Regions from separate parts of the Oikeobacillus pervagus genome, predicted to be linked through region 3. Evidence: predicted binding sites of a transcription regulator. Region 3 holds the regulator's gene; each other region holds the start of a gene.
The links. The regulator LexA, encoded in region 3, represses DNA repair genes until DNA is damaged. The targets are predictions, from matches to a motif close to CGAACATATGTTCG.

Region 1 (3,293 bases), on a different contig from region 3:
CAATCATAAATATGAGGGCACCAACCAACATGAGTGTTTTTCCAATTCCGCTCATTCCGATGGAACCTCCATCTTAAAGTGATGATACACTTCATTTGTGATCATTCTTCCTCTTGGTGTTCGTTGCAAAAAACCAATTTGTAATAAGTATGGTTCATATACATCTTCAATTGTTTCCGGTTCTTCCCCAATACTTGCTGCAAGAGTGTCCACTCCAACAGGACCTCCTTGGAATTTCTCCATAATGGTGGTTAACAATTTATGGTCGATATGATCTAATCCTCTTCCGTCGACCTGAAGTAATTGAAGAGCTTGTGTAGCCAAATCAAATGTAATTTTACCATTCCCACGGACTTGTGCAAAATCTCTTACTCTTCTCAGTAATCGATTGGCAATTCTCGGTGTTCCTCTTGATCTTCTTGCAATTTCATGAGCACCTTTCTCATCAATTTCTACTTGAAAGATATCAGCTGTACGAACAACAATATCGGTTAATTGCTCTTCATTATAATATTCTAATCGGCATAAAACACCAAATCGGTCACGCAGCGGAGCAGACAAACTTCCAGATCTTGTTGTAGCTCCAACCAAAGTAAAAGGTGGCAAATCCAAGCGAACACTTCTAGCGCTTGGACCTTTTCCGATGACGATATCTAAACAAAAATCTTCCATAGCCGGATACAATATTTCTTCAATCGAGCGAGGTAATCGGTGAATTTCATCAATAAATAAGACATCTCCGGGCTGAAGTGCGGTTAAAATGGCTGCCAAATCACCTGGTCTTTCAATCGCAGGACCGGATGTCGTGCGCAACTGTACATCCATTTCATTCGCGATCACAGCTGCTAAGGTCGTTTTCCCTAAACCTGGGGGACCATATAGTAAACAATGGTCAAGCGATTCTTCTCTCATCCTTGCCGCTTGGATAAAGATCTCTAAATTACGCTTCACCTTATCTTGACCAATATATTGTTTTAACCATTCCGGCCGTAATGATGGTTCTTCGCTCAACTCATGAAGATCTGCCTCACTAGAAATAATACGCTCTTCCATCAATCGCCCCTCCTCATAACCAGGATTCAGCTTCATTCATGAATTTCGATCATGTTCATTATATTTTCAGCAGGAATTGTAGCCCTTTCCGAATGTACTCATCTGTTGACAAGGATTCCTTTTCTAGCTTAGGAGTAATTTTTTTGATTTCACGAGTAGAATAGCCAAGTGCCTCAAGTGCAAGTAAAGCTTCGTCCAATTCTTTCGATCGATTGGCGACTTTTTCTATTTTACCCGTCTGAAATAAATCAGGAAAATAATCGGGGACAATATCTTGAAGCTTCCCTTTCAAATCAAGAATCATTTGTCGTGCCGTTTTTTTTCCAACGCCGGGAAACTTCATTAGAAAAGATTCGTCCTCTTGTTCAATTGCATGGATGACTTGTTCAGGCTCTCCGCTGGCAAGAATGGCTAATGCCCCTTTTGGTCCGATACCAGATACACTTAATAATTTCTCAAATAATCGTTTTTCTTCTATAGTAGCAAATCCGTATAAAGCCAATACATCTTCACGTACATGTTGATAAATATACATTTTTCTTTCTTTTTGATCATCTTTAGAAAAAGCAAATGGGTTTGGCGTTAAGATTTGATACCCTATTCCCTGATGATCTAGAACGACATACTCAGGTCCAGTAAATTCAACTGTTCCTTTTATATATTCAAACAATAATTTCCTCTCCCTTTAAGCGCTATCCTCCATTGTATCATAACATTTTTTACTCGACTAATACAAAAAACAAAGAAACGTTTGTTCTATAATCGAATGGTGGTATTTTCATTCCATTAGGGGGCTAGTTACACTTTTTCCTGTATAGAATTCACATCTTCTTTTAAAAATCCAACCATTAAGGCAGTCGAAAACACTCCCACGGATACAGCTAATAAATAAAGAAACGGATTTCCATACACGAACGGAAAAACAAAAATGCCCCCATGCGGCGTTTGTAACCCGATACGAAAAACACATGACAGTGCACCTGCAAGAGATGATCCGATCACAATTGAGGGAATAATTCGTTTCGGGTCTTTCATTGCAAATGGAATGGCTCCCTCAGTTATAAAAGATAAACCCATCATATAATTTGCTCTCCCAGCTTCCCGCTCCTGTTGTGTAAATTTTTTTTTGAATAATGTCGTGGCTAATGCAATCCCTAGTGGCGGCACCATCCCTCCAGCCATCACAGCTGCCTGTGGGGTAAAAGCATCGCTGTCTAACATCGCTATTCCGAACGTAAAAGCTATTTTATTAATGGGACCGCCCATATCAATCGCCATCATTCCTCCAAGAACACATCCTAATAATACAAGGTTAACTGTTCCCATTTCGCTAAAAAACTGTAGGATCAGATGATGGAGGCCCCTTAGAGGATCGATGACGACATACACCATCATCATGCCCGTTATTAATACTCCAAATAGTGGATAAAGCAGGACAGGTTTCAGTCCATTTAAAGCTGTGGGAACATGAAGAAATACTTTTCTTAAGGCCCGTATGATAAATCCCGCTAAAAATCCAGCAATGATCCCACCTAAAAATCCTGTCTCCCCATTCGCTGCTATCAAGCCACCTACCATCCCCGGTGCAAATCCAGGACGATCTGCAATACTGACTGCAATAAATCCAGCTAAAACTGGGAGGATAAAAAGTAATGCATGACCATCTCCAATGTATATAAACGCTTTGATGAGTGACTGAAGAAAAGGATGATCTAGTCCACCAGCATTCGTGACAATCGTTGTGGATATAGCCATCAAAATCCCGCCACTAACGACAAAAGGAAGCATATTCGACATCCCGTTCATGATATGTTGATATCCATTTTTGATTCCTCTTTTTAGCGGGTTCATATGATTATTTTCACGTTTATCAATGGGGTTTGTTGAATCTTTATCTAAAACCTTTTCCTGATAAATAGGCCCCTCTTGATTCAATGCTTTTTGGATCAAGGCTTCTGGGCGTCGGATCCCTTCTGAAACCGGGGCTTGTATCACATGTTTCCCTTGAAAACGTTCCATTTCTACTTGAATATCTGCCGCAACAATCACCGCTGTTGCTTCTTTAATTTCATGAGCAGTTAAGAGATTTTTGATTCCAACAGAACCTTGTGTTTCCACTTTTACTGTGATTCCCATTTCTTTCGCCTTTTCTACTAAAGCATCTGCTGCCATGTATGTATGCGCAATTCCTGTTGGACATGCCGTAACCGCGACGATCTTTTTAGAATTAGGAGAACGAG
Region 2 (3,293 bases), on a different contig from region 3:
TTTATCCTTTTGGCAGCATTTGGAGTGATTGAAAAATTATCCAAACTATTCACACCAACGATTACATTTATTTATTTAATGCTATTGATTTTGCAATTGAGCGGTTCATTTATGAAAGGCATGATGGGGCTACCCAATGAAGGGGGAATGATTCAGCTCCCAGTCATGATCAGTAGTATGATCACGTTGATCGTGGCCTTTTATTTCGGTAGTCATAAAATTGCGTTTGTACGCCAGTATTCAGTGATCATTTCCATTACAGTCGGTTGGGGATTATTTGCACTGTTAGGACTAGCTCCACATATTCCTGATACGAATGGAAAATGGATCCATCTCCCTCAATTATTTGTGTTTGGTGCTCCTATTTTTGATAGTGGGACGATGGTGACCGCCGCGTTTACGACCTTGCTTTTAATTGCCAATATGATAGCTTCCATTCGAGTGATGGAAGAAACATTAGCCAAGTGGGTGAAAGTGGAACCGAAACGGCGATACCGTGCATCTGGACTTACGGCAGGAATAAACCAAATGTTGGCAGGGGCTTTTTCAGCGGTAGGTTCTGTGCCGATTTCTGGTTCAGCGGGCTTCGTTATGCAAACAAAAGTCTTTTCGGTCAGGCCTTTTCTTGTAGGTTCAGGATTTGTTGTGATCGTCAGTTTAATTCCACCCGTGATGAATACATTATCGGCTATTCCAGCGCCTGTTGGATATGCGGTGACCTTTGTGATCTTTTCGAAAATGGTTGGACTCGCTTTTTCCGAATTAGATAAAGAAGAAGACATTAAGAGATCGCGGACCGTCGCAGGGGTTGCCTTTCTTAGCGGAGTGGGTGCGATGTTCTTACCTTCCTCCGCTTTTCAGGATCTGCCTGTCATCGTCACTTCTGTTTTGAATAATGGGCTTATTTTCGGTACGATTGTGGCCATTATCGTCGAGCAATGGCTGATCTATTTTTATAACCCAAAGAAAGACGGCATGAATCGGGCAAAAGAGCGGAAAGAAGCATGATTTTCTTTTCCTTAGGCAGGATAATAGGATAAGGAACGAGAATAAATGGTAATAGTACTATTTACTTAGGAGGCATATGTATGATTGAAAATCCTTCAAGAGAGGAACTTGGAAAAATCCTAAAAAAAGCCAAACGAATTGCAGTAGTGGGGTTAAGTAATAATCCAGAACGCACTTCTTATCAGATATCAGCGGCCATGCAAAAAGCTGGTTTTGAGATCATTCCTGTTAATCCGACTGTTAAGGAAGTACTAGGAGTCCAAGCGGTCGCTTCCTTGAAAGAAATTACAGAACCCATTGACATCGTGAATATTTTTAGACGATCAGAATTCTTGCCTGAAATCGCAAGAGAATTTGCTGAGATTGATTGCCCTGTTTTTTGGGCACAACAGGGTGTGGCGAATGAAGAAGCTTATCAATATTTAAATGAAAAAGGGTACACCGTCGTGATGGATCGGTGTATAAAAGTGGAACATGCCTTGACAAAATAAACAAGGAAGATAACAAGCGGATTTTCTTTCGCTTGTTTTTTTCTGAATTGGAACCCTTTTGCTTTTTTTTCGTATGATTGAATAGAATAGGCGAAATAGCCTTTATCGTGTAAAATCAATATGGATATTTTTTCAGGTAAGAATGAAGAATATCACGATCGAATCATGACAAAACATAAAGAAAGTGTTATGCTTGGTCTTAAGGAACATTTGTTCGTTTTTGGATCTCTACTTGTTGGGGATCTGTTTTGAAAGGGGAATGCTTGTGGCGAATAATAAAAAAATAACAGAATACAATGATGATGCGATCCAAGTATTAGAGGGTCTAGAAGCGGTAAGAAAACGACCCGGAATGTATATTGGTTCAACCGATACGAAAGGTCTTCATCATCTTGTATATGAAATTGTAGATAATGCTGTCGATGAGGCACTCTCAGGATATGGAAATGTCATTAAGGTTAGGATTCATAAAGATAATTCCATTAGTGTGGAAGATGAAGGCCGGGGAATGCCAACGGGAATGCATAAGTTAGGAAAACCGACACCTGAAATTATATTGACAATCCTTCATGCTGGCGGAAAATTTGGGCAAGGAGGGTATAAAACAAGTGGTGGTTTACACGGTGTAGGTGCTTCTGTAGTGAATGCTTTGTCCGAATGGCTGATTGTGACGATTAGCCGGGACGGTTACATATATGAACAGCGTTTCCACCATGGTGGGAAACCAGAAACGACGCTTGAAAAGATTGGAAAGACGAAGAAAACTGGAACGAAAATTCATTTTAAACCGGATGAAAGCCTATTTAGTACGACAAAGTATAATTATGATATTCTTTGTGAGCGGCTACGTGAATCTGCTTTTCTTCTAAAAGGTTTAAAAATCGAAATATATGATGAACGTCAAGATCAACAGGATGAATTCTGTTACGAAAATGGCATTCAAGCGTTTGTTGAATACTTAAATGAGGAAAAAGATTACCTACATCCAGTTGCCTTTATGGAAGGCGAAAACAATGGAATTGAAGTGGAATTTGCCTTTCAATTTAATGATGGATTCTCTGAGAACATATTATCATTCGTGAATAATGTGCGGACGAAAGACGGAGGAACTCATGAGGCCGGAGCGAAAAGTGCGATGACACGCGTCTTCAATGATTATGCTAGAAAGGTCAATTTACTAAAAGAGCGCGATAAAAACTTAGAAGGAACAGATGTTCGTGAAGGATTATCCGCGATTATATCGGTCCGAATTCCTGAAGAATTATTGCAATTTGAAGGTCAAACAAAAGGAAAATTAGGGACAAGTGAAGCGCGATCCGCAGTGGATGCGGTTGTCAGTGAACATTTGTCTTATTTCTTAGAAGAAAACCCCGATATCAGCTCCTTACTTATTAAGAAATCGATGAAAGCAGCTCAAGCACGCGATGCTGCCAGAAGAGCGCGGGAGGATGCTAGAAACGGGAAGAAACGAAAAAAATCTGAAACGATTCTTTCAGGCAAACTAACCCCTGCACAATCTCGAAATCCAAATAAAAATGAACTCTATTTAGTAGAGGGAGATTCGGCAGGTGGTTCAGCAAAACAAGGAAGAGATCGGCGCTTTCAAGCGATACTCCCACTGCGCGGTAAGGTGATCAATACCGAAAAGGCAAAACTTCAAGATATTTTTAAAAATGAAGAAATCAACACGATCATTCATGCGATTGGTGCGGGAGTAGGCCCAGAATTTAATATTGACGACATTAACTATGACAAAGTTGTCATTATGACCGATGCTGATACAGACGGAGCTCA
Region 3 (3,293 bases):
GATTTTGAACTTTAGAGTTTAAAGTGCTAACATCTCGTTTCAAGCCATTAACATCTTGTTTCAAGCTGCTGACATCCTGTTTCAAGCCACCGACGTCCGCTTTTAAACCAATAACATCTTCTTTCAAACCTTTTAGTTCCTCAAGTATTTGCTGTAATAATTGGTCACTCATCTATTTCACCACCTTTTCTAATATAATGAACCTCATGTCATTCTTTCTTTCGCCATCATCGTAATCAACTTAAAATGTTCTTCAAGAATTTTAAGTTGAAAAAACTAAAAGAAATGTTCAAAGTGGATTTCCTAGATTTAATTTTATCACAAAACATTAAGGGGGGTGGGAAATCAATAATAAAATCAACTTATATCAAACAAATGAAATTTACCCCCCACAATGGACAACTGCAGTTTCTTCTCATATTCCTCACTAATAGACTCGCAATTTAATTTTTTCTTCTAGTAACCTTTCTACTATTTTTTATCATAGTTTAGTCATCGCCTTCATATGAATCTTGTAAGTAAATAAAAAATGAGGATGAAGAGTAGATGATAAAAGGAGCCTTCCAAACGGTTTTATCCATCATTATTATACTTTTTATCATTGCGGCCGTTTCCTTTTCGGGAATAAAAATAAGTGACCAAAATCTATTCGATAAAGATGAACTAAAAAGCGAATCACTGATTTACCTTATGTCACTTGAAAATCATCACTTATCACGGTTAATTCCAAACTACCAAAAAACATCAGTCGTGGAGGCAGTGATAAAGTTTATTACGAGTATTAATTTGAAGGATCAAAGGTCATTGTTGATTAGTGAAATTAGTGGGTTAGAAAATTATAATTCAACGATATTCGTCGCCGGAAGAGGGACTGATTTTACTAATTTGCCGATTGAAACCCCGCCACACCATGAAATGAGGAATACACAATCAGATCACGATGGTAATCATGAACAGAAAGAAAATATTCAAAATATAGAGGGAGAAGGAAAGATTTACATTTATCATTCTCATAATCGGGAATCGTTTCTCCCTGTTTTAGATGGTGTAAAAAATCCTAATCTTGCTCATGACCCCGACAAAAATGTGACATTACTAGGAAAAAGATTGTCAGATAATTTAAGAGAAAAAGGGATACAGACGATTGTGGATACGACAGATATTTATGGGGTCTTAATGAAAAGAGGGCTGAAATATCCATCATCATACAATGTATCGAGGGAGTTCGTTCAAGCATTTTTAAAGGAAAATGATCGTATTCAAATGATGTTTGATATTCATCGTGATGCAAGGCCAAAAAAGGTAACCACGACTACGATCAATCAGCTTTCATACGCCCGGCTGTTCTTTGTTGTAGGTGTGTCCCATCCGAATTATGAAGAAAATCTCAAGTTTGCTAAGACTTTGAATCATGAACTTGAGAAGAAGTATCCTGGAATATCCCGTGGTGTATTTGGTAAGAGCAGTAAAGAAGGGAATGGAGTGTACAATCAAGATCTATTAGCTCATTCCGTCATCATCGAGGTTGGCGGTTATGAAAATAATATGGAAGAGTTGAATCGAACCATTGATGCTTTAAGTGGAGTCATTTCCGATTATTATTGGCAAGAAGCGAAGGAAGTGCAAAAGTAAAGAATCTCCCCCTCAAGAAAGCTGAGGGGTAAATATTATTGGATATGTCGAAATACACCGATCACTTTTCCTAAAATGATGACATTTTGTAAAATAATTGGCTCCATTGTAAAGTTCTCTGGTTGAAGTCGAATAAAATCTTTTTCCTTGAAAAAACGTTTGACTGTTGCTTCATTCTCTTCTGTCATGGCAACAACGATATCACCGTTTGAGGCTGTGTGTTGCTGTCTAACAATCACATAGTCACCATTTAGAATTCCGGCTTCTATCATACTATCACCCATAATTTCAAGCATAAATACTTGACTATCAGCTGATGCGAATTGTTCAGGTAGAGGAAAATATTCTTCTACGTTTTCAATGGCAGTGATCGGAAGTCCAGCTGTTACTTTTCCTACAAGAGGTACATTCATAATGTTTTGCCGTGGAATGGTATCTTCTTCATAATTTAAAACTTCAATTGCTCTAGGTTTAGTGGGGTCACGACGGATAAGTCCCTTTTTTTCCAAACGTGCTAAATGTCCATGAACAGTTGAACTGGAGGCTAATCCAACCGCTTCGCCAATTTCCCGAACAGACGGGGGATATCCCTTTGTTCTTACTTCGTCTTTAATAAAATCAAGAATATCTTGTTGCCTTTTAGATAATTTTGTCATATTCAGCACCTCTAATATTTGTCTGTTATGTAAATTATAGCACGAGTTCATATCGGATACAAACATAAGTTCGAATTTTTATCTTGACACAAACAAACGTTCTTATTATGATGTTTGTAGAAATAAGTCGAACAAATATTCGTACGGAGGGATATTTATGATAAAATCTATTTGTAAGAAACATATTTTTTCACTTCTATTTGTTGGTGTCATGTTTTTGGCTGGGGGGTTCGTTATATTGCAATTAGATTCAGAAGTAGAGTATCAAACCATCCTAGTGAAAAACGGAGATTCACTCTGGAGTCTTGCTGATGATTATCATCATTTGCATTTAATGAAGACGGAGGAATTTGTCGAATGGGTAGAAGCAAAGAACCATTTATACTCAGAAACGATTAAACCAGGGGATACGTTGATCGTCCCTATTAAAGTGACGAAAGAAAATATGCAGGATCATATTGCATTGAAAGAGGAGTAAAAAGAAATGAAGGCGATTATTTACTGTCGTGTTAGTACGACAAAACAATCTCAAGAGACTTCTTTAGAACGCCAAGAAGAAGAATTGCAACAATTAGCGAAGAGCAAGAATTATCAGATTGAAGAAGTCATAAAAGACCAAGCTAGTGGATATGACCTGGATCGACCTGGGGTTTTACATATGCTGGATCTTTTGAAAAATGATGAGATTCAAGCGGTTTTTATTCAAGATGAAACAAGAATTGGGAGAGGAAATGCTAAAATCGCCCTTTTACATTGTATTATGAAGGAAGGGGTTACTGTTTATAGTATCGATCATAATGGGGAGATCCAGCTTTCAGAATCGGATTCAATGGTCTTAAAAATCGTAAGTATAGTAGAAGAATATCAAAGGAAAATTCATAACCTGAAAATAAAACGGGGAATGAAACGAGCAGTAAAAAAAGGCTTTCGTCCTGAGAAAAACTTAAAACATGCCGGACATAACTCAGGGAGAGAACGAAAAGAAGTACCTGTCGAAGAAATCAT

Region 1: a site for LexA is predicted at 1,794-1,807, ahead of ruvA (Holliday junction branch migration protein RuvA). Genes of this name have one in related genera too.
Region 2: a site for LexA is predicted at 1,703-1,716, ahead of parE (DNA topoisomerase IV subunit B). Genes of this name have one in related genera too.

The regions. Positions count from the first base shown of each region.
Region 1 covers NZ_JAUSUC010000008.1:46,455-49,747, reverse strand. The annotation lists gene J2S13_RS04765 (DUF2905 domain-containing protein) at 1-55, opposite strand, end outside; gene ruvB (Holliday junction branch migration DNA helicase RuvB) at 52-1,053, opposite strand; gene ruvA (Holliday junction branch migration protein RuvA) at 1,112-1,723, opposite strand; gene J2S13_RS04750 (PTS fructose transporter subunit IIABC) at 1,852-3,293, opposite strand, start outside.
Region 2 covers NZ_JAUSUC010000003.1:82,846-86,138, reverse strand. The annotation lists gene J2S13_RS02165 (purine/pyrimidine permease) at 1-1,008, shown strand, start outside; gene J2S13_RS02160 (CoA-binding protein) at 1,089-1,499, shown strand; gene parE (DNA topoisomerase IV subunit B) at 1,765-3,293, shown strand, end outside.
Region 3 covers NZ_JAUSUC010000009.1:40,154-43,446, reverse strand. The annotation lists gene J2S13_RS05230 (hypothetical protein) at 1-172, opposite strand, end outside; gene spoIIP (stage II sporulation protein P) at 547-1,632, shown strand; gene lexA (transcriptional repressor LexA) at 1,668-2,288, opposite strand; gene yneA (cell division suppressor protein YneA) at 2,446-2,766, shown strand; gene J2S13_RS05210 (YneB family resolvase-like protein) at 2,773-3,293, shown strand, end outside.